4 regions of the Pseudomonas sp. LS1212 genome follow, and region 1 is predicted to be linked to each of the others. Evidence: predicted binding sites of a transcription regulator. Region 1 holds the regulator's gene; each other region holds the start of a gene.

Region 1 (5,809 bases):
GGAGCCGGGGCCAAGGCCGGTGCAGCAGGCTCGGGCTTCTTCGTAACCGGCCGCTGGGCTATTGCGGTGTCTGCTGCCGGTACCGAGGCAGTCGGTGCGCCGGCAAACTTGCCCTTGCCATGAAGCTCGTCGAGCAGGGCATCGAATTCCTGCTCGCTGATGTGATCGCCGCGAGCCGGGCCTGCGGACGACTCACCGACCGCCACTGCTGGCGTCGCGACAGCCTCGACACTGAAGGCACCCTTGCCATGCAGCTGATCGAGCAGTGCTTCGAATTCATCGTCGGTGATTTCATTGCTGGCTTCGCTGCCGGCAGCCGCAACAGGCGCCTGGCTGGCCACAGGGCTGATCGCATCGGGCGCAAACTGCCCCTTGCCGTGTAACTGATCGAGCAGTGATTCGAATTCGGCGTCGGTAATTTCATCGCTGGCAGGCGCAGCGCAAACCTGAGCCTCGGCCTCGGCCTTGACGGCATTGAGCGAGTCGAGCAGCTGCTCGAATTCATTGTCGGTGATGTCCTCCGCAGCCGGCTCGGCTACGACCTCCGGTGCTGCGGCAACGGCCATCGACGCCGCTGCCTGCTCCTCACCTGCAGGTTCTGCCAGGCGCGCCAGGGCTTCGAGCAACTGCGGCGTGGCCGCGGTGATCCGAGTGCCCTCGCGCACTTCGCCGAACATGCCGTTCACCGCATCCAGCGCCTCGAGCACCACGTCCATCAACTCGGAGTCGACCCGGCGCTCACCTTTGCGCAGGATGTCGAAGACGTTCTCGGCGATGTGGCAGCACTCCACCAGCTCATTGAGCTGGAGGAAGCCGGCGCCCCCTTTTACAGTGTGAAAACCGCGAAAAATTGCATTGAGCAAATCGGCGTCATCCGGGCGGCTTTCAAGCTCGACCAGCTGTTCGGACAATTGCTCAAGAATTTCGCCGGCCTCTACCAGAAAATCCTGAAGGATCTCTTCATCGGCGCCGAAGCTCATTTGGTGCTCCCTAGAACCCTAGACTGGATAGCAGATCGTCGACATCGTCCTGACCGCTTACGACGTCTTCACGCTTATCGGCATGAATCTGCGGACCTTCACCCCGAGTCGGATGTTTTTCTTGATCTTTTTCCGCACGCAGCTGTTCGCGGTCGTGTTCGATACCGGCGAAGCGGTCGACTTGACTGGCCATCAGCACGAGCTTGAGCAGGTTGCTCTCGACTTCGGTCACCAGCTGGGTCACGCGCTTGATAACCTGGCCGGTCAGGTCCTGATAGTCCTGGGCCAGCAAGATGTCCTGCAGGTTCTCGGCAACCGCGCGCGTACCTTGCTCGCTGCGTGTCAGAAAAGCGTCGACACGCTGGGCCAGTTCACGAAACTCCGCCACCGCCACTTCTTTGCGCATGAAGCGCTGCCAATCGGCACCGAGGCCCTTGGCCTCTTCGCTGAGCTCGTTGAGCACCGGGGTACTCTTCTCGACCAGGTCCATGGTGCGGTTGGCCGCACCCTCGGTCAGCCTGACCACGTAGGAAAGACGCTCGGTGGCATCGGTGATCTGTGAAACTTCCTCGGCCTGCGGCATGTGCGGGTCAATCTGGAAACTGACGATCGCGCTATGCAACTCGCGGGTGAGCTTGCCCACTTCCTGGTACAGGCCGCGATCACGGGTCTGGTTCAGCTCATGGATCAGTTGCACCGCGTCGCCGAACTTGCCCTTTTCCAGGCTGCTCACCAACTCGTTGGCATGTTTCTTCAGGGTCGACTCAAAGTCCCCCAAAGACGAAATGTTGTGCTCCATAGCGCCCCCGTGACAGATATCAGCTATTGACGCGCTCGAAGATCTTTTCGATCTTTTCTTTCAGCACTTGTGCGGTGAAGGGCTTGACCACATAGCCGTTCACACCGGCCTGGGCCGCTTCGATGATCTGCTCGCGCTTGGCTTCGGCAGTCACCATCAGCACCGGCAGGTGCTTGAGGCGGTCATCGGCGCGCACCTGGCGCAACAGGTCGATGCCGGACATGCCGGGCATGTTCCAATCGGTGACCAGGAAATCGAAGTTGCCGCTGTGCAGCATCGGCAACGCAGTCACGCCGTCATCGGCCTCGGCCGTGTTGGTAAAACCCAGATCGCGCAACAGGTTCTTGATGATCCGCCGCATCGTCGAGAAATCGTCAACGATGAGGATTTTCATGTTCTTGTCCAATTCGACCTCCAAGCAGTCTTAAACGCGCCCAGCACCTGGGCACGCATTCAATCAAAAGCGGTTATTTACTTCGTGACTGCAGCGCAGTGTGCGCATGCGGTTTGCGCTCGGCCCTGAGCATTTCACACAGCCTTCAACGCGCTCGCCATTCCCCCAAGCGCCCGCGCAGACGCGCGGCACACTGGCTATGCAACTGGCTGACCCGGGACTCGCTGACGCCCAGAACCTCGCCGATTTCCTTGAGGTTCAGTTCCTCGTCGTAATACAGGGCCAGCACCAGGCGTTCGCGTTCCGGCAGGTTGGCAATCGCATCGGCCAGTGCCGCCTGAAAGCGTTCATCCTCAAGATCACGCGAAGGCTCGAGCGACGTATTGGCGCCATCCTCATGCAGCCCTTCATGCTCGCCGTCCTGCAACAGGTCGTCGAAACTGAACAGTCGGCTGCCCAATGTATCGTTCAAGATTGCGTAATAATCATCGAGACTCAATTGGAGTTCGGCCGCAACCTCGTGATCTTTAGCGTCACGTCCGGTTTTAGCTTCGATTGAACGAATTGCGTCACTCACCATGCGGGTGTTGCGATGCACCGAACGTGGTGCCCAGTCGCCCTTGCGGACCTCGTCGAGCATCGCCCCGCGAATGCGGATCCCGGCGTAGGTCTCGAAACTGGCCCCCTTGCTGGAGTCATACTTGGTCGACACCTCGAGCAAACCGATCATCCCGGCCTGGATCAGGTCTTCGACCTGAACGCTGGCCGGCAAACGTGCCAGCAAGTGATAGGCAATGCGTTTGACCAACGGCGCATAGCGTTCGATCAATTCATACTGCGAGTCACGCGAGGCCCTGCTGTACATCCGATAGCCGCTCGCACTCATGATACCGGTCCTGCATGGGTCCGCTGCACGAGGCGCTCGACGAAGAACTCCAGATGCCCGCGCGGGTTGGCCGGCAATGGCCAGGTATCGACCTTCTGCGCAATGGCCTTGAATGCCAGCGCGCACTTGGAACGAGGGAAGGCTTCGTAGACAGCTCGCTGCTTCTGCACGGCCTTGCGTACGCATTCGTCGTAGGGCACCGCGCCCACATACTGCAAGGCGACGTCCAGGAAGCGATCGGTGACCTTGGTCAGCTTGGCGAACAGGTTGCGCCCTTCCTGCGGGCTTTGCGCCATGTTGGCCAGCACCCGGAAACGGTTCATCCCGTAGTCGCGGTTAAGCAGCTTGATCAGTGCATAGGCATCGGTGATCGACGTCGGCTCGTCACAGACCACCAGCAAGACTTCCTGGGCCGCACGGACGAAACTGACCACCGAATCGCCGATGCCGGCAGCCGTGTCGATCACCAGCACATCGAGATTGTCGCCGATGTCGCTGAAAGCCTGGATCAGGCCTGCGTGCTGGGCCTGCGACAAATGCACCATGCTCTGGGTCCCGGACGCCGCCGGCACGATACGAACGCCGCCAGGGCCCTGCAACAGGACATCGCGCAGCTCACAGCGCCCCTCTATGACATCGGCCAGGGTTCGCTTGGGGGTCAACCCCAGCAGGACGTCGACGTTCGCCAGCCCCAGATCGGCGTCCAGCAGCATGACTCGCCGGCCAAGCTCTGCCAGGGCCAGGGACAAGTTCACTGACACGTTAGTCTTGCCGACGCCACCTTTGCCGCCGGTCACCGCGATCACCTGTACGGGATGCATGCTGCCCATGTTCGTTTTTACCTTGTCTTACTTAGACCGAGGCCACATGACTGGCTGCGCTTTCAACACCTTGAAAAATGCACGGCAGACCATCGATGTAGGTAGATTGCAACGTCTTCATATTCACCTCAGCCAACACGCTTGTTCGGGCTGTGGTAGAGATCAGCGAACATATCGGCCATGGCCTCTTCGCTGGGCTCCTCCTGCATTTGCACGCTCACTGCGCGACTGACCAGCTGATGCCTGCGCGGCAGATGCAAATCGTCCGGAATGCGCGGGCCATCGGTTAGATAGGCGACCGGCAATTGGTGACTGATAGCCAGGCTCAGCACTTCGCCGAGGCTGGCGGTTTCGTCCAGTTTAGTCAGGATGCAGCCGGCCAGCCCGCAACGCTTGTAACTGTGATAAGCGGCACTGAGCACCTGCTTCTGACTGGTCGTGGCCAGCACCAGATAGTTCCTGGCCTTGATCCCACGCCCGGCCAGGCTCTCGAGCTGCATGCGCAAGGCCGGATCGCTGGCCTGCAGGCCGGCGGTATCGATCAGTACCACGCGCTTGCGCAGCAGCGGCTCCAGCGCCTGGGCCAGGGACTGGCCGGGGTCGACATGGGTGACCGACACATTGAGGATTCGCCCCAGGGTCTTGAGTTGCTCCTGGGCGCCGATACGAAAACTGTCCATGCTCACCAGCGCCAGGTTCTGCGCGCCGTACTTGAGCACATAGCGGGCGGCCAGCTTGGCCAGGGTGGTGGTCTTGCCCATGCCGGCCGGGCCGACCATCGCGATGATCCCGCCCTCTTCGAGCGGCTCGACCTCGGGCGTGGCGATCTTGCGCGCCAGGTGTGCCAGCAGCATGCGCCAGGCGTGCCGCGGCTCTTCGATCTCGCAGGTCAGTTCCAGCAGCTCGCGCGACAAGGGGCCTGCCAGGCCGATGCGTTGCAGGCGACGCCAGAGGTTGGCCTGCTGCGGCTTGCAGCCTTGCAGCTGGGTCCATGCCAACGAGCCGAGTTGTACTTCGAGCAGTTCGCGCAGGCCGTTGAGTTCCGAACGCATCGATTCGAACACACGTTGATCGACGGCGGCCGAAGCCGGCGCAGCAGCGGCCGGACGGGGCGGCGGCTCATCGAAGTGCGGCTCGACCAAAGGTTCGGAAGCGGTCAGCGGCAAGCCGGCAAACAATTGGCGGTTGGTGGTCGCATCGCTGTCACCCCGGGTGCTCAATTCGGCCTGGGCCGAGACGATGCGCGACTGGGTCTTGCGCAGCTCGTCTTCGAGTTCGACATTTGGCACCCGCGGCGCCAGCGCAGACAGTTTGTAGTCCAGCGCTGCCGTCAGCTCGACACCGCCAGCAATCCGCCGGTTGCCGATGATGGCGGCATCAGCCCCCAGCTCATCACGAACCAGCTTCATGGCCTGACGCATATCGGCGGCGAAAAAACGCTTAACTTGCATAACCCCCTACCTCAGCCGTTGGGCCCTACTGTCGCAACGATGGTGACTTGCTTGTTATCGGGTATTTCCTGGTAGGCCAGTACATGCAGATTCGGTACGGCCAGGCGGCCGAATCGCGACAGCATCGCACGTATCGGCCCTGCCACCAGCAGGATCGCCGGCTGGCCTTGCATCTCTTGACGCTGGGCCGCTTCGATCAACGAACGCTGAAGCTTCTCGGCCATGCTTGGCTCCAGCAGAACGCCTTCTTCCTGACCCTGGCCGGCCCTCTGCAAACTATTGAGCAATATTTGTTCCAACCTTGGCTCAAGGGTGATCACAGGTAGCTCGGACTCAAGCCCGACAATGCTTTGCACGATAGCGCGACACAATCCGACGCGCACCGCAGCGACCAGCGCGGCAGTATCTTGACTCTTGGCGGCATTGTTGGCGATGGCCTCGGCAATGCTGCGAATATCGCGCACCGGCACCTGCTCGG
Region 2 (5,809 bases), 410 kb from region 1:
GGTCGAGGACAATGTCCCGCTGGCGGATGAATTACAGGCTGGCCTCAACCGCCAGGGTTACGCGGTCGATTGGCTGGCCGATGGCCGCGATGCGGTCTACCAGGGCAGCAGCGAGCCCTATGACCTGATCATTCTCGACCTTGGCCTGCCGGGCCTGCCGGGCCTTGAAGTGTTGAGCCAATGGCGCAGCGGCGGGCTCGCTACACCGGTGCTGATCCTTACGGCGCGGGGCTCCTGGGTCGAGCGGATCGAAGGGCTCAAGGCTGGTGCCGACGACTACCTCACCAAGCCCTTTCATCCTGAAGAGCTGCACCTGCGCATTCAGTCGCTGCTGCGACGTGCGCGCGGTCTGGCCAACCAGCCAACGCTGGATGCCGCTGGCCTGCAACTGGATGAGGGGCGCCAGTGTGTCAGTCGAGGCGGGGTCGATGTTCAGCTGACGGCGGCGGAATTTCGCCTGTTGCGCTACTTCATGCTGCACCCCGGCCAGATCCTCTCCAAGAGTCACCTTGCCGAGCACTTGTACGACGGTGAGACCGAACGTGACTCCAATGTGCTCGAGGTGCATGTCAATCATCTGCGGCGCAAGCTGGGTCGCAGCGTCATCGAAACCCGGCGCGGACAGGGCTACCGGTTCAGTGGGGCGCTGGAGTGAAGTCGATCCAGGCTCGATTGAGCCTAGGTCTGATCGGTGTGCTGGTCGTCATCGGCCTGGGGGTGGCTCAACTGAGCCTCTGGCTGTTCGAAGTGGGCTTGCAACGCTATCTCGAAGCCGGCCTGCGCAACGAAAGCGAGAGCCTCCTGGTGGCACTGGTCCGTGGGCCCAACGGGCTGAAACTGGACGAGCAGCGCATTTCCCCTGCCTATGAGCGCCCCTTTTCGGGCCACTACTTCCGGATCGACTTTGCCGATGGCAACTGGCGTTCGCGCTCGCTCTGGGACCTGGAGCTGCCACGCCCGCAGACGCCCGGGCTGCACACTGATCTTGAGCTGGGTCCAGAGGGCCAACAGCTGCTGGTACTGCGCGCCGACTACCGGCGTATGGGCCAGGCGATCTCCATCAGCGTCGCCCAGGATTACACGCCGGTTCGCTCCAGTTTTCGGCGCATGCAACAGATCGGCATGGGGCTGGGCCTGGCGGCGTTGGTCCTCATTCTGATCCTGCAGCGCATCATCGTTAAGCGGTCCTTGCGCCCGCTGGAACGTACCCGCGAACAGATTGCACAGTTGCAGCAAGGAAAGCGCTCGCAACTGGACACCGAAGTCCCCGTCGAGTTGGAACCACTGGTTGGGCAGATCAACCATTTGCTGGCCCATACCGAAGACAGCCTCAAGCGCTCGCGCAATGCCTTGGGTAATCTCGGGCACGCCCTGAAAACGCCGCTGGCGGTCTTGCTCAGCCTGGCCGCCAGCGATCGGTTGCGCGGCCTGCCGCAGGTCCGCGAGCAACTGCGCGAACAGCTCGAGCAGATTCAGCAGCGCCTCAGTCGTGAGTTGAACCGCGCACGCCTGGCCGGCGATGCCTTGCCGGGCGCGCAGTTCGACTGCGATGCCGAGTTGCCAGCGCTGCTCGGCACCCTGAACATGATTCACGGCAGTGAGTTGCGCCTGAGCCAGGCCGTCGAACCGGGATTGATGCTGCCCTGGGATCGCGAAGACCTGTTGGAAATGCTTGGCAACCTGCTGGATAACGCCTGCAAATGGGCTGACGCGCAGGTGAGCCTGACGATCAGCGAGGCAGCAGGGGTGTATCGGCTGTGGATCGATGACGACGGCCCGGGCATTCCCGAATCCTCGCGTCAGGAGGTACTCGGTCGGGGGGCAAGGCTCGACGAGCAGGTCAGCGGCCATGGCCTGGGCCTGGGGATCGTGCGCGATATCGTCGAGGCCTGGGATGGCCGGATGACGTTTGAGGACAGCCCGCTGGGCGGGTTGCGGGTCAGTATCGAATTGCCCGCCAGGACGCGGCACTGAGGTGCTGCGCTCCTGCACGGGGCAGGAGCGCAGGGTGTGATCAGACGCGGAACTGGTCCATCAGCCCTTGTTGTTGATTGGCCAGACTGTTGAGCGACTGGCTGACGCGAGCCGATTCGTTGGCCTGGCCGGACAGCGATTCGGTCACATCGCGGATGGTCGCCACGTTGTTGTTGATCTCTTCGGCCACGGCGCTCTGCTCTTCGGCAGCACTGGCAATCTGCAGGTTCATGTCGGTAATGACCGTCACAGCATCGCCGATCTGGCGCAGGGCGGTGACGGCCTGGCTGACCTGCTCGACACTGCCATTGGCCTGACGATGGCTGTTGCCCATGGCGTCGACCACGACCCTGGTGCCTTCCTGCAGATGTTCGATGACCTGGCGCGTCTCTTCCACCGACTCCTGGGTGCGGCGTGCAAGGTTGCGCACTTCGTCGGCGACTACCGCAAAGCCACGCCCGGCTTCACCGGCGCGGGCGGCTTCGATAGCCGCATTGAGCGCCAGCAGGTTGGTCTGTTCGGCAATCGCACGAATCACTTCCAGTACCGAACCGATTTTCTCGCTGCTCGCGGCCAGGCCTTCGACCTGGGACATGGCGGTGCTCATGTCGGCGGCCAGGTGGTCGATGCTACTGGTGGTGCGGTCGATGACGGCCAGCCCCTGACGCGTTGCCTGGTCCGCGTCACGTGCAGCCTGGGCGGCCTGCGCGGCGCTGCGGGCGACGTCCTGGGCAGTCGCGCTCATTTCGTGGGAGGCCGTGGCCACCTGGTCGACCTGGCGATACTGTTGCTCCATGCCGGCGCTGGTCTGGCTGGCGATGGCCGCGGACTGATCGGCGGTGTTGCGGGCATCCTGAACCGAGCGTTTGACCTCGGCGATGGTCGGCTGCAGCTTGTCGAGAAAACGGTTGAACCAGCCAGCCAATTCGCCCAGCTCGTCGCGTTTGTCATAGTGCAGGCGACGGGTGAGGTCGCCCTCGCCGCTGGCGATGTCCTGCAGCATGTGCGCCACGCCCAGAATCGGTTTAGTCACGCTGCGCGCCATCAGCCAGATCAGCAGCAGGCCGATGACGGCCGCCAGCAGGCCCAGTCCCAGTTCGATCAAGGTGCCGGTGGTGTTGCGTTGGTCGAGTTCGGTTTTCAGTGCCTCGGCCGGGCCGATCAGGGCTTGCTCCGGTACATCGAGCAGTACACCCCAGGGTTTGCCGCCAGGGATCGGAGCGAACGACGCCAGCACCTTGAGGCGCGCTTCGTGGTGCACGCTGTGCATCCTTTTGCTGTCCGACAGCAGGCCAATCAGCTCGGCACCCTTGTCGGGGTCGATCTGGTCCAGGCGCGTGGCCAGTTTGCTCGCATCGGGGCTGTAGCCGGCCAGCAAACCTGCAGGGCTGAGGATGCTGACGTTGGTCCGACCTTCGTACAGATTGCGGCTGGCCTCCTGGCTGACGGCCTGCAGGCTGTTGAGGTTGATGTCGACCGAGAGCGACGCGATCACCTTGCCATTGGCGATCAGCGGGAAGACGATGCTGGTCATCAGCACGTTCTGGCCGTTGATTTCGTAGAAGTAGGGTTCGATCACGCAGGTTTTCTGGGTGCTGCGCGGGCAGACGAACCAGGCGTTGTTGGGCTCGCCGCTGGGGCCTTTGCTGGTATCGACCAGGTCGCGTTCGGGCAACGCCATGGAGGTCAGCTGGCCGGGTGTCGGTTGCGACCAGTAGAGCGAGAAGCGACCCTTCTCGTTGCTGCCCACGGCCGGCTGGTCGGCGAACAGCTCATCCTTGCCATCGAGCGCATTGGCCTCGAATACCAGCGACAAGCCGAGTAAATCCGGGTTGGCCTGCAGGGCGGACTTGACCTGACGGGTCAGGTCCTCGCGCAGGTCGAAGGCGTCGAGAAAGCGCTTTTCCGCCTGTTCGCGCAAAAACAGTACCTGACGGGAAAAGCCATTGCCGTACTGATAGGCATCCATGAACTGGCGGCGGATGCTCAAGGCCTGGACTTCGCCCTGGGATTCGATGCGGGCCTGTGCGGCGCCGGTCAGCATTTGCATGCTGCTGGCCTTGACCAGCTCCGAATTGTGCTCCATGCGATACAGCGAGAGCCCGACAAGCAGGGTGACGATGCCCGCAAGGCACAATCCGGCAAGCAGGGTGATCTTCCATTGGATGGAAAGTTGTCTGAGCGACATGGCGAAGTCCCTTGATCGATAAACACGAAGGCTGTCGTCTATATCGGTAAACGGGCGGCTTTCTTTATTCGAGCGGGGCAATTAAATGCACTTTCGCGGCCTGTTTGGCTGCCGACTTTTTCGAACTTGTCATGCGCGCCAATGCAAACGCTTTTACGCCGTTAATGGTCAGGACTGCGACCCTGCCCAGGCCTGCGGCAACGCGTTTTGACAACCCGCCAGAGCTGCTTCAGAGTGTGCGCCCTTTCGCCGGGACACCCCTGTGCGCAAGGCCGCCGAAGATCCCGTTCGGTCGCTGCAACAGATGCGTTGTGCAGTGTTTTTCGAGTGACTTGTTCCAAGAGGTTGGATATTAAATGAATGCAGTTATTGCCGCGGTCGGCATCATGCTGATTCTCAGCTTGTCCCGCGTGCACGTGGTCATCGCGCTGATTGTCGGTGCATTAGCGGGTGGCCTGATCGGCGGCCTGGGAATTGAGGGTACGTTGAAGGCCTTCAACGGGGGGCTGGGTGGTGGTGCCACTGTTGCCTTGTCCTACGCGTTGCTGGGCGCATTCGCGGTAGCCATTGCCAGGTCGGGGCTGGCCCACGCCCTGGCCGACAGGATCCTGGCCATGGTCGATCGCCGGCATGCGGCCCAGACCGGGCAAATCAAATGGTTGTTGATCGGCCTGCTTTTGGTGGTGGCGATTTCCTCGCAAAACATCCTGCCGATCCACATCGCCTTCATCCCCTTGCTGGTTCCGCCCTTGCTGTATGTACTGACCCGCCTGGAAATCGATCGGCGGCTGGTGGCCTGCGTGATCACCTTCGGTCTGATCACGCCGTACATATTTCTGCCGGTAGGCTTCGGCAATATCTTCCTCAACGAGATCCTGCTGGCCAGTGTCAGCAGGAGCGGGGTGGATGTCAGCGCGGTGAGCGTGACCCACGCCATGGCGATTCCGGCGGCGGGCATGCTGGTCGGCCTGCTGGTCGCGGTCTTCATCAGCTATCGCAAGAAGCGGGTCTACGATCTTGAGAAGATCGAACAGGTCGAACAGGTCAGCATCCGCTACAACCCACTGACACTGCTGGTCGCCCTGGGGGCCATTGCCGCGGCGTTCATCATTCAGCTGTGGCTGGATTCGATGATTGTCGGCGCCCTGGCCGGTTTCGTGATTTTTTCGCTATCGGGCATCGTGCGCTGGCGCGAGACCGATGACCTGTTCACCGAAGGCATGAAGATGATGGCCATGATCGGCTTCATCATGATTGCCGCCTCCGGGTTTGCCGAGGTGATGAAAGCCACCGGTGAGGTTCGCAGTCTGGTCGAATCGTCCGCTTACTGGATCAATCACAGCAAAGGCATCGGCGCGCTGTTGATGCTGCTGGTTGGCCTGCTGGTGACCATGGGGATTGGTTCGTCGTTTTCGACAGTACCGATCCTGGCAGCGATTTTCGTCCCGCTTTGCGTGCAATTGGGGTTCGACCCTATCGCCACGGTCTGCATAGTGGGCACGGCCGGCGCCTTGGGCGACGCCGGGTCGCCGGTCTCGGACTCGACCCTGGGGCCGACCTCCGGCTTGAACGTTGATGGCCAGCATAGCCACATCTGGGACACGGTAGTACCGACCTTTCTGCACTACAACCTGCCGTTGCTGGGGT
Region 3 (5,809 bases), 2.5 Mb from region 1:
CACCCGGCCAGGCGCCTGCTCAATGAAATGGCCAGCGCCGCTATCGGCCTCGGTGGCCACGAAGAGTATTCGCACGATGGCCTCTGCCTGCGCATCGAACAGATTGCGCAGCGGCTTAACGATGAGTTTGTCGATGACCCATCGATCTTTTCCGAGTTGTTGGCCGATTTTCTCGCGTTCAGCTTCGAGGAGCGTCGCCGCAGCGAACTGCTCGAACAACGCACGCGCGATGGCGAGGAGGGGCGCGCGAAGGCCGAGCAGGCGTTGCTGCGAGTGGAGCACGAACTCAATCGACGTTTGCATGCCCGGATACTGCCACAGCGGGTCATCGGGTTTATCGAGGCGGCCTGGAGCAAGGTGTTGCTGCTTGCCTGGCTCAAGCATGGCGAGGCGTCCGTGCAGTGGCAGCATGGCTTGAGTACCCTGGATGATTTGATCTGGAGTGTCGAACCCCATGCTGACGCCGAATCTCGCTTGCGGCTGCTCGAGGTGGTGCCGGGCCTGTTGAAGTCCCTGCGCGAAGGCTTGGCCGGTTCGGCCTTCGACCCTTTCGCCACCCGTGAGTTTTTCAGCGACCTGGAGGCCCTGCACGTACAGGCCTTCGAGTGCGAAAACGAGGGGGGCGATGCGCCGACCCGGAGTGACAGCGATATCCAGCAGCTGGCAGTGGTCGATGAGATTTCCCTGGGCACGGCCAGGCCGGCAACTTTGGCCTGGCCCCGGGGGCAACTGGCCGACGATGATGCCGCACTGTTACAGGTCGACCTGTTGCGCCCCGGTGTTTGGGTCGAAATCCAGGAAGATGCGGAACACAGCCTGCGCTGCAAGCTGGCGACCCTCATCGAGGCCTCTGGCAAGTACATCTTCGTCAACTGCGCAGGGCTCAAGGTTCTCGAGAAAACCCGCATGGACCTGGCGCTCGAATTTCATCACGGGCAGATCCGGGTGCTCGATGAGGCATTGTTGTTCGACCGGGCGCTGACTGCGGTGGCCAGAAACCTGCGCCAGCACAAGGACTCGTAACACAACCGATGCTGCCCAGCGGGCATGCATCACGGCATACTGGGGTTGTCGATTTAGCGTTCAAGGAACCTGTATGCAGTTGGACTCCGCAAGCGGCTGGTGCCAAGGTGCGCACCATTGTCCCTCACCCAACTTCAATGAGCGCCCAGCGGGTGAAATCTCGCTGCTGGTGATTCACAACATCAGCCTGCCGCCCGCGCAGTTCGCCACGGGCAAGGTCCAGGAGTTCTTCCAGAATCGCCTGGATGTCACTGAACACCCCTATTTTGAGGGGATTGCGCAGCTGCGGGTGTCCGCGCATTTTCTGATCGAACGTGACGGCACGCTGACTCAGTTTGTCTCCTGTCTAGAGAGGGCGTGGCATGCCGGTGTGTCGCGCTTCGACGGGCGCGAGGGCTGCAATGACTTTTCCTTGGGCATCGAACTCGAAGGCACGGACGATCTGCCCTTCACCGACGCTCAGTATCGGGTCTTGCAGGCCCTGACGCGTCAGCTGCAGGCCGCTTATCCGGCCATTACGCTGGGTCGCATTTGCGGTCACAGCGATATTGCCCCGGGTCGCAAGACTGATCCAGGGCCGGAATTCGACTGGGCGCGTTACCGCGCCGGTCTTCAGGACGAAGAGGGCGCACAATGAGTTTTCTGGTGTTGCTGCTGGTGCTGTGGGTGGAGAAGTTCTCGGCCCTGCGCCACCGTATCCAGCATGACGGGTTCTACTTGCGCGAACTGGCCAGGCTTGAACGCAGCCAGCAACTGACAGGGCACCCGTGGTGGGTGCTGCTGGTCATGGTCGTACTGCCGGTCGCCGTGCTGGCGCTGTTGCTGCGTGTTCTGGATCCAGTGGCCTATGGCTTGCTGGCCTTTCCGATTCACCTGGTGGTGGTGATCTACAGTCTGGGCCGGGGAGACTTCAAGGCGGCCCTGGGGCCGTTTCGCGATGCCTGGCGGCGGGGCGATGACCAGGCAGCGATCCATGTCGCCGAACGTGACCTCAAGCTTAACGCCGATAGTGCCGGGGAGTTGTTCGAGCGCGTCCAGGGGCACCTGTTGTGGCAGGCCTACCAGAGCTTCTTTGCGGTGATTTTCTGGTACTTCCTGCTCGGGCCGGCGGCGGCGCTGTGCTATCGGTTCCTGGCGCTGGTGGCCGAAAACGGTCACAACCGGGCCGTGGTGGAGCGCGCCGAGCAACTTCGCCATGCATTCGATTGGCTGCCCGTGCGTCTGCTCGCGGCCAGCTTCGCCCTGGTCGGCAACTTCATGGCCGTCAGCCGGGTGCTGCTGCATGAGTTGCTGAACTGGCATATCAGCGCGGCACGGTTGATCGAGAACGTCGGCCGGGTTGCCGGTGAGGTGTCCGGACCGCTGACCGGCGCCGAAGGTATTGCCAGCCTGGACAGCCTCTGGGAGCTGCTGCTGCGTTCGGCGGTGCTCTGGTACGCCTGTTTTGCCATCTGGACCGTGCTGGGCTGAGGTCATCTCTCAATGACGGGGCTTGCGCAGAGCCCCGGTCTGTCGCTGGCATTAACCTTTAGTTACAAAACCTTATGCCGATATAGGTTATACAGGAGGCAAGCGTTCGCGCCTGTGGCCTTGTGCCATTGCGCATCCATAAAAATAAAATCCGAGGGAACGACTTGTGAAGAGCGTGTTGTATCCGGCCATCGCGCTAATGAATCGCCTGAGCTTCGGCATGAAGTTCAGCCTGATCAGTATCATGTTTTTCCTGCCCATGTCGGTCACCAACTTCTATCTGGTCAGGGATTCATGGCGTGAATTCCAGGGCACCCGGGTCGAACTGCAAAGCCTCGACCTGCTGGGCAGCAGCCTGACATTGCGCCGTGACCTGGAAACCCTGACCAACCTGGTCGACATCAATGTCGTGATCGGGCAATCGGCCAAGGCCGGTGACCTGGAAGCGAAAATCGACGGTCTCGAGCAGAGTATCGCCAGCCACATCCGAGGCCTGAACGCAGTCAGTACCGACGAAGCGCAGATCCAGGCGTTCAATGCCAAGCGCGATGAAATGCTCGCAGCCCTCAAGACGGTACAGGCCGAGACATCCCTGCAAAGTAAAAGCGCCTTGACTGACAAGTTGCTCGGACATGCGCAGGTGTTCAGCAAGATCATCGCCAGCCAGGCGGGCTTGAGCCAGGACAGCGACAGCGTCGTGCGCCAGCTCAGCGAATTGATCACCAGCATCACGCCGCAGGTTACCCAGGCCCTCGGCGATGGCCGGGCAATGGGCTCGTATTCCCTGGGCCAGGGTTTTCTCAACTCCGCCGCCAGCAACCGTTTTGAAGACTTGCAGCAAAAACTGGATAAGCTGCAGGCCGACTATGGTTTGAAACTTCAGGATGCACTGGGCTCCAGTCCTCAGGCGCAAGCGGCACTGGGGGCGCTTGCCGAAAGCAGCCGGGCCACCCTCAAGCAAGGTGCTGAGCTGTTCGAAGACCAGGTTGTCATGGCCGACTCCCTCGATGCACCGTGGCCAGGCTTTTATGAACAGGTCAGCGGCTTGATGGACAAGACCTACCAATTGAACGAGGCCACCTCGGGTTATCTCAATGAGCAGCTGCAGCAACGGCTGGAGCAGAACCGACTGCAAATGGTGCTGCTGGTGGTCGCCCTGGCCCTGGTTTTCCTGCTGATTGTCTATTTGTATGGCGGCTTCTATGCCTCTACCCGAACCACCTTGCGGGATTTGGGCGCGGTCATGGATAAAGTGGCGGCAGGGGACATGACCGTGAGCTTCACCGCCCAGAGTCGAGATGAGCTGGGTGAATTGGGGCAGGTGTTCAACAGCACCGTGCAGCGTATTCATGACTTGATCGAACAGGTCGGAAAGACCGTCGTTGAGGTTGAACGCCAGGCCAGTCAGGTGCATTCGGTCTCGGCCCAGAGCAACCAGGCGGTTTCCGGGCAGCGTAGCCAGATCGAACAGGTCGCCACGGCCATGAACCAGATGTCGGCCACGGCCCTGGAAGTGGCCCGCAGCGCTGCTGCAGCGGTCAACAGCGCCAACAGCGTCAATGAGGAGACCGCCAGCGGGCGTGGCCTGGTCGAGTCGCAGCAGGGCAGCATCGTGCAGCTGGCCGGCGAGATCGATCAGTCGGTGCTGGTGATCAACCAGCTGGCTGCCGACAGTCAGGCGATCAGTCGCGTGTTGGAAGTGATCAAGAGCATCGCCGAACAAACCAACCTGCTGGCGCTCAACGCCGCCATCGAGGCTGCTCGTGCCGGTGAGCAAGGCCGTGGTTTTGCCGTGGTTGCCGATGAAGTACGGACCCTGGCCAAGCGCACCCAACAATCGACCGAGGAAATCGAACAAATGATTTCCCGCCTCCACGGCGGCGTCGGCGCGGCAGTCAAGGCCATGGGCACCAGCCATCAGATGGCTGCGGGCACGGTCAGCCAGTCGGAGAAGGTGCAGCAGGCGCTGGAAAATATCCTCGGGGCGGTCGGCATGATCGTCGACCAGAACCAGCAGATTGCTGCCGCCGTCGAGCAGCAGACCGCCGTGGCCCACGATATCGACCAGAACATCGTCGAGATCAACCGGGCCGGGGAACGCACGGCACAGGGCGCCAATCAGACCGAGGATGCCAGTCGGCAGTTGTCATCACAGGTAGTGGTTCTGAAGCAGTTGATTGGTGCGTTCCGGGTTTGAGGGGCTGGCGCGCCTCACCATTGAAATAACTCGCAGGCGTTGCGAGTGGTGGCAGCGGCCAGTTCACTGGCCGTGATGCCCATCAAGCCGGCCAGTGCCTGGGCGATTTGCGGCAAGTGTTCGGGACTGTTGCGCAGGCCTGCGAACATGGCCGGGGCCATGTCCGGCGCGTCGGTCTCCAGCACTACGCTGTCGAGCGGCAGTGCCGCGATCACTTTGTGCATGCGCAATGCCTGCGGCCAGGTGGCGGCGCCGCCCAGGCCCAGCTTGAAGCCGAGCTTGATGTACTCGCGTGCTTCTTCGGCGCTGCCGGCAAATGCGTGAATGATGCCGCCACGCTGAAGACGAAACTGCTTGAGGCTGGCGATGACGCGGGCATGGCTGCGCCGCACATGCAAAAGCGCAGGCAGGTGGAAGTCTGCTGCCAATTGCAATTGAGCCTCGAACAGCGCCTGCTGGCGCTCGCGATCCAGGCTCGGCAGGTAGTAATCCAGGCCGAACTCCCCCACGGCACAGAGCTGTCGGTGCTCTTTGAGGCGCGTCAGCCAGTCACTCAGCTCGGTCAAGTCTGCCGGGCGATGTTCATCGAGATAGACCGGGTGCAGACCGAATGCGGCATAGAGCTGCGGGTCGCTTTGCACCAGGTCCCAGACCCGCTGCCAATTACTCTGGTAGACCCCAAGCACCACGATGCGCTCGACACCCTGAGCGCGGGCATTGGCCAGCAGGGCCGGCCGATCGACATCGAAATCCGGAAAATCCAGATGTGTGTGGGTGTCGATCAGCCTCATGCTCAGGCCTCGAAAATGCGCTGTTTGAAGGTCCGGGCGATGGCGTGCACGCCGGGCTCGTAGTGTTGCTGCTCGATTGCGCCGAGCGCCAGGCGCAATGCGGTCTGGGCGATCAAGGGATGCTGCTGGGCCATGGCGTTGACCGGCAGCGGCAGAAAATCCAGCAATTGGGTGTCACCGAAGGTGCCCAGGTGTAGCGTGTTGGAACTGACCGGACGACTTTGCAGCACATCGAACACGCCCTGCAGCAGCACGTAGGAGGTTGTCACCAGGGCATCGGGAAGGTGGCCGAGGCGTGCGAGCAAGTCATTCATCAGCTGGCGACCGC
Region 4 (5,809 bases), 210 kb from region 1:
AGACACACGCGTGATGATGTTCGGCATCGCCCATGCCCGCGAAGGCGATCGGGTCACCTGCGGGAAGGATGGAAAGACCTACGTCATCTCTGGCGGGGTGCCCTACATCAACAGTCATGGAAGACTCGTTGCCGGTACACTGGACAGCATCAGCACTTGTCCCTGCAAAGCCACACTGATCCCCTCGCTCTTCAAGTCCACCTACGAGTCAAGCCGAAGCGCTGCACCGCAAGCCACCCGAACAGCCGCTCAACCGACCACCCCAGCCGCAAGCAATCCCTCGGCTGCGCCACGTCATTCCAGTTTCGCGCCTTCGAGCCCCTCGACTCCTGTGGTATTCAACAGCGTAGAGCCTCAGGAGCCTGGCTTCTACATCGCGCCCAAGAGCATGACGCGTGAACAGCTTGAGGCCTCGCTATTCACAGTGCGCGACCCGGCGGTGATGCACAAGTTTCAGTTGCTCAACCCCAATCTGAACGACATCAAAGCCGGCTCGATGATCGTGCTGAGCGATCCGAACAATACCTCCTGCACCTATCAGGAAGCGCAACTGATGCAGGCCGCACAAGAGGTCAAGGCTGCTCTCGATCCGCTGACACCAGAGGAAGCCGAGTTCACGTTCCGCCACGGCGCTGAAATTGCCGCCTTTATCGGTCAGACCTCGACCTGGCTTGGGGTCGGTGCGGCGGTGATGGAAAAGCATCTGACCAACCTGCGCAATACGCTGCAAGCTATGGAGCGTCTGCATCAGGACAGCTATCGCCGGCATGGCCACCTCAAGTCGGCGGAGTTCTTCGCCGAGCGCAAGCGCCTGATGTCCCAACTGGATGTACATCTACTGAATTCCACTCGCCTGCGCGGACATACAACGCTTGGCGACCACCCCAAGTTAAAAACAGCGCTCGGAATATCCAGCCGCAGTCTGGTGCATCATTGGGACAAGGCCGGGGCACCGGGACAGATACCGGGTTATGCGACGCATGTGGATTCGATCAGCCGTGCTGCCAAGTACATGCAGTGGGGCGGCTGGGTCGGCATTGGTATCGGCGGCATTTCTATGGCAGCGGCTATCACTGCGGTTTGTAATGCCGAATCTGATGAAGCCTGCGAGAAGATCAAGTTTACTGAAGGAGGGAAGTTTGCATTGTCAGCCTTAGCCGGCTATGGAGGTGGAGAGCTGGCTTATTTGGCTAGCAGTCCTATTTGTTTGGCACTTGGGGTTACCACGGGGATCGGAGGTGTTGTCTGTGTTGCTGCCGTGGTAGGAACTGGCGCATGGATAGGCACAACTGCTGGTGGTGTTGCAGGAGAGTTCCTAGGGGAGAAACTGTATGAGGCCAAACAACGGTGATTGACGCTTGGTCCCCTTGGGCCGCCATCATGTTTGTTGGCGGGCCATTTTTGTTGATTCTTGTTTCATTCGCTTACAGTCTTTACTTGGGTCGCCATTTGGATGCGATGTTGAAAGCATTGAAAAATAGTGAGCATATTGCTATTTGGAGTGCGGGCCTGCGATATCAAGGCTGGTTTGGACGGATAATGCTGATCGCAAAGATAACAGGAATGGTGACGTGGCCGGGACCGGGAATCCGTGCAGGTGTGATGGACCCTGTTGACATCAAAAATTTCCCTCCCCACCTGAAGCGACTTCTGAATATCAAGATCGTGATATCGGGAATTATTTTGGTCTGGGGAGCTATTGCGTTCACGTTGGTCAAGTTGAGGTAACGTCATGCGCACCCAATTGAGGTTGATAACGGCCCTCGGCCGCGAACCTACTGCAGCGCAGGGCTAACATCGGAATCGGGTGCTTTGAAGCAATGCATCACAGATACTTCGAAACCCTGAGCCCAAAATGAATGGAGCACCAATGGAAATGCAATGGTGGATCTGGCTCGCCCTCGGCTTGGCCCTGGTCGTGTCAGAAATTTTCACAGCAACCTTTTTCGTACTCTGGTTCGGTATTGGAGCAGTGCTTGTTGGCCTGCTCTCCTGGACCTGGCCGGTGCTTTCGACCACTGCACAACTACTGGGTTGGGCAGTGCTGTCCTCTCTGATGGCATTTCTCTGGTTCAAGGTCTTCAAACGCCGAACGCCTGACCATCGGTGGACGGCCGATGAGGTCGTTGGCGAGGTCGGATTACTGACGGCCACTGTCGGCAAATTCCAGAAGGGCCGGGTGCGATTCCAAAAACCAATCCTGGGCAGTGAGGAATGGGTTTGTGTTTCCAATTCCGAAATCAGTTCAGGTGAACGGGTACGCATCGTATCCATCGAAGGCAACACTGTACGTGTTGATCACGCTTGATCCGGCAAAGCCGGGCCACTTATAAGGAAGTAAGAACAGATGTCAGGTCTATTTATCGCAAGCGTCTTTGTCCTGTTTGTCATCATCACCATCTGGCAAGGTGTCCGCATCGTTCCCCAAGGACAGGAGTGGATCGTTGAGCGCCTTGGCCGTTACAAGACAACACTCAAACCCGGGCTCAACATCGTAATCCCCTACATGGACGTTGTTGCATACCGATTGCCGACCAAGGACATGATCCTGGATGTGCAACAGCAGGAAATCATCACCCGGGACAACGCCGTGATTCTTGCGAATGCGCTCTGCTTCGCCAAAGTCATCGATCCGCAGAAAGCGGCTTACGGTGTGCAGGACTACGAAATCGCGGTTTCGAGCCTGACCATGACCTCCCTTCGCGCAATCGTGGGCAAAATGGACCTGGACGAAGCCCTTTCGAGTCGCGATCGGATCAAGGCAGAATTGCGTGAGGCCATGTCGGAACAGACCACAGACTGGGGGATCACTGTTCGGTCGGTCGAGATTCAAGACATCAAGCCGTCCGAGTCGATGCAGGGCGCAATGGAACGCCAGGCAGCCGCAGAACGTGAACGCAAGGCAGAAGTGACTCGTGCCGAAGGTGCAAAACAGGCAGCCATCCTTGAAGCCGAGGCTCGGCAAGAGTCTGCCAAGCTGGACGCACAGGCCCAGATCAACCTGGCCGAGGCTTCGGCCAAATCGATCACCATGGTCAAGGACGCAATCGGCAGTGAAACAGGCCCTGCGATGTATCTTCTTGGCGAGCGCTACATAACCGCAATCGAACGACTTGCCGGTAGCCCGAATGCCAAGATGGTCGTTCTTCCGGCAGATATTCAAGAAACCGTTCGCGGGCTCCTTGGCGGTACCAAGGCCTAAATCCGACTCGGTTGTTAAGATCGGCAAATAGGCTACTGGTGACACCGGCGAACGGAGTCGTGTTGGCTACCGACGCTGCCGGAATTTATTCCAGCAGCGTGACCGGTGGGCTGCGGTGAAAGCATCAAGACCGTGTTGCCTGCATCGCGGGCAAGCCCGCTCCTACATCGGGGCCGCTTCGAGAAGCATGGGCAGTGAAACAGATTGGCCAATAGGGATGAACTTCTCCTGCCAGGAATGAGTGCCAGCGGCGATCTCACCACCCGCTGACCAACCATCAATTGTCACACAAATGTGCAGCGCCAAGCCCGAAATACCGATCGTCGCCCTCCCCTCAAAAACCGCTCAAGAACGCCACTTCCCAGCCGATCACATGGGCTGTCTCCGCCCAGCGGTTACCCTGCGCGGCGGCACAGGGATGTGGCGAGTTTTGAAACCTGTTCGGCCGTCGGCCGCATTCCCTTTGGTGAGATTGTCTTATGTCGAAATCCCTGCGATTTCAGATCCTCGCGTTGCTCGGCGGTAGCCTGGCGCTGATACTTGTGATCGCGCTGGCCTGCTTCCATTTCCTTTCCAATAGCGTGCAGGCCTACCGGGGCTTGGTGGAAGGCCCGTTGCAAGCCTCGCAACTTATCGACCAGGCCAACCTGCAATTCAAGGTTCAGGTGCAAGAATGGAAAAACGTATTGTTGCGCGGCAAGAACCCTGCCGATCGAGACAAGTACTGGAATCAGTTCGAGGATCAGGAACAGCGTGTGCAGGACGCACTTGGCCAACTCAGCGCCCTGACTGGCATTGAATCGCAGGTGAAAGAAAAGATCGACCGGCTACGCGACCAGCACCGTAACCTGGGCGTCGCCTACCGCAAGGGACTGGATGCCTTCAACGCATCGGGTGGCGATCCGGTGACCGGCGATAAGGCGGTCCAGGGCGTGGACCGCGCCGCCAGCGAGCAGATGAACGAGCTGGTGACCGGTTTGCGCAAGCAGAGTGAAAGCCAGTCGGCGCTGATCGATAATGCCGCCAAACAAACCATCTTGCTGGGGGCCCTGGTGATACTGGCCTCCGCGTTGCTGGTCGGGGCGCTGGCCCTGTGGAGGGTCAATCGCAACATTGTCGGGCCCATTCGATTGCTCATCGACTACGTCGCGCAAATGAGCGAGGGACATTTTCGTGACCGCGTCAGCGTTGATCGCCAGGATGAACTGGGACGCCTGGCGACGGCAGCTAACACGCTGCGTGATTTTCTTTCTGAAACTTTCACGCGCCTTAAGTCCAGCACCACCCATCTGGACACGGCCGGCAGCGAACTGAAGGCCATCGCTGCGCTGATGGCGCAAGGCACCCGCGAACAGTTCGACCGTACCGACCAGGTGGCGACGGCCATGACTGAAATGTCCGCGACCGCGCTGGAAGTGGCGCGTCACGCGGTGCAGGCGGCAGAGGCTGCCGATGAGGCTGACCGCAGCTCGCAGGAGGGAGGAAAGGTCATGAGCGCAACGATCCACTCCATTACCGCGATGCGCGATGAAATCCGCAACACCGCCGAGGTGATCCGCCGCCTTGAAAGCGACAGCGGCCGCATCGGCAAGGTTCTGGAAGTCATCCGTGGCATTGCCGAGCAAACCAACCTGCTGGCACTCAACGCCGCCATCGAAGCGGCGCGCGCCGGCGATGCCGGACGAGGGTTCGCGGTGGTGGCGGACGAAGTGCGGACCCTGGCACAACGCACTGCAGCCTCCACCGCTGAAATCCACCAGATCATCAATTCAGTGCAGACCGGCGCTGTCGACGCGGCGAACGCCATTGAAAGTGGTCAGTCTCGCAGCCAGCAAAGCGTGGACCAGGTCACCCAGGCAGGCCAGTCGTTGGAGCGCATTACTGCAGCGGTCGAAGCGATTCGCGACATGAATCGGCAGATTGCGACAGCGGCCGAAGAACAAACGTCGGTGGCCGAAGACATCTCGCGCAACCTGACGGAAATCACCGCCATCGCGACCACCAACGAGGGCAACGTGCAGCGTACGCAAGTGGCGAGCGAGGATCTGCACCAGTTGTCTGTCGGCCTGAATGGGGTGATTTCACATATGAGTGCTTGAGCGCTCGGCATCGTCAGCCCTGGCGATTGAGCTGCTCGATACTCAGCATCGCCTGCCTGGCAATCCACTGCTGGAACGTGATGCATTTGGGGCTTTCGTCGAAGGGTCTCGGTGATAACAGGCAATAGCCCGAGCCGTCCTGGACAAAGCCCCAGGGTGCCAGCAACTGGCCCGACTCCCGCTCGTCCTGCACCATAAGAAACGACGCCATGGCAATCCCCAGCCCCGCAGCTGCTGCCTGCACGCACAAGTAGAAGTGCTCGTACTCGGCCTTGAGGGCGTCACGCGCTGACAGATTCTGCAAGCGCAGCCAGTTGTCCCACGCCATGGGCCGCGTCTTGCTGTACAGCAATCGCGCGCCGTCGAGCAGGTCAGCGGGCGGCCGTGCGACGGCTGTGCAGACAGGGCCGATCCACTCGTCACAGATCTTCACGCTGTGCACCGACTCGTCCCAGTGAAAGTCATCACGCCGAATGGCCAAGTCGGCGCCAGACCGGGTGAAATCGAT

What was found. The regulator FliA, encoded in region 1, starts transcription of late flagellar genes. The targets are predictions, from matches to a motif close to CTAAAGTTTNNNNNNNNNNNGCCGNTAA.
Region 2: the regulator FliA is predicted to act here: its motif matches at 2,805-2,832, upstream of NVV94_RS26830 (methyl-accepting chemotaxis protein).
Region 3: the regulator FliA is predicted to act here: its motif matches at 2,550-2,577, upstream of NVV94_RS22645 (methyl-accepting chemotaxis protein).
Region 4: the regulator FliA is predicted to act here: its motif matches at 3,547-3,574, upstream of NVV94_RS08840 (methyl-accepting chemotaxis protein).

What each region holds. Positions count from the first base shown of each region.
Region 1 is NZ_CP102951.1:1,668,620-1,674,428, reverse strand. Features, by position in the region: gene NVV94_RS07815 (chemotaxis protein CheA) at 1-980, opposite strand, end outside; gene NVV94_RS07810 (protein phosphatase CheZ) at 991-1,779, opposite strand; gene NVV94_RS07805 (chemotaxis response regulator CheY) at 1,799-2,173, opposite strand; gene fliA (RNA polymerase sigma factor FliA) at 2,319-3,062, opposite strand; gene fleN (flagellar synthesis regulator FleN) at 3,056-3,889, opposite strand; gene flhF (flagellar biosynthesis protein FlhF) at 4,009-5,331, opposite strand; gene flhA (flagellar biosynthesis protein FlhA) at 5,343-5,809, opposite strand, start outside.
Region 2 is NZ_CP102951.1:2,076,331-2,082,139, forward strand. Features, by position in the region: gene NVV94_RS09805 (response regulator transcription factor) at 1-655, shown strand, start outside; gene NVV94_RS09810 (sensor histidine kinase) at 652-1,974, shown strand; gene NVV94_RS26830 (methyl-accepting chemotaxis protein) at 2,015-2,770, opposite strand; partial or broken gene NVV94_RS26835 (chemotaxis protein) at 2,921-4,162, opposite strand; gene NVV94_RS09820 (Na+/H+ antiporter family protein) at 4,519-5,809, shown strand, end outside.
Region 3 is NZ_CP102951.1:4,869,241-4,875,049, reverse strand. Features, by position in the region: gene NVV94_RS22660 (DUF1631 domain-containing protein) at 1-1,023, shown strand, start outside; gene ampD (1,6-anhydro-N-acetylmuramyl-L-alanine amidase AmpD) at 1,097-1,660, shown strand; gene ampE (regulatory signaling modulator protein AmpE) at 1,657-2,493, shown strand; gene NVV94_RS22645 (methyl-accepting chemotaxis protein) at 2,660-4,690, shown strand; gene NVV94_RS22640 (TatD family hydrolase) at 4,705-5,481, opposite strand; gene cra (catabolite repressor/activator) at 5,484-5,809, opposite strand, start outside.
Region 4 is NZ_CP102951.1:1,880,596-1,886,404, reverse strand. Features, by position in the region: gene NVV94_RS08860 (PAAR domain-containing protein) at 1-1,351, shown strand, start outside; gene NVV94_RS08855 (hypothetical protein) at 1,348-1,728, shown strand; gene NVV94_RS08850 (NfeD family protein) at 1,871-2,308, shown strand; gene NVV94_RS08845 (SPFH domain-containing protein) at 2,348-3,202, shown strand; gene NVV94_RS08840 (methyl-accepting chemotaxis protein) at 3,682-5,301, shown strand; gene NVV94_RS08835 (LysR substrate-binding domain-containing protein) at 5,315-5,809, opposite strand, start outside.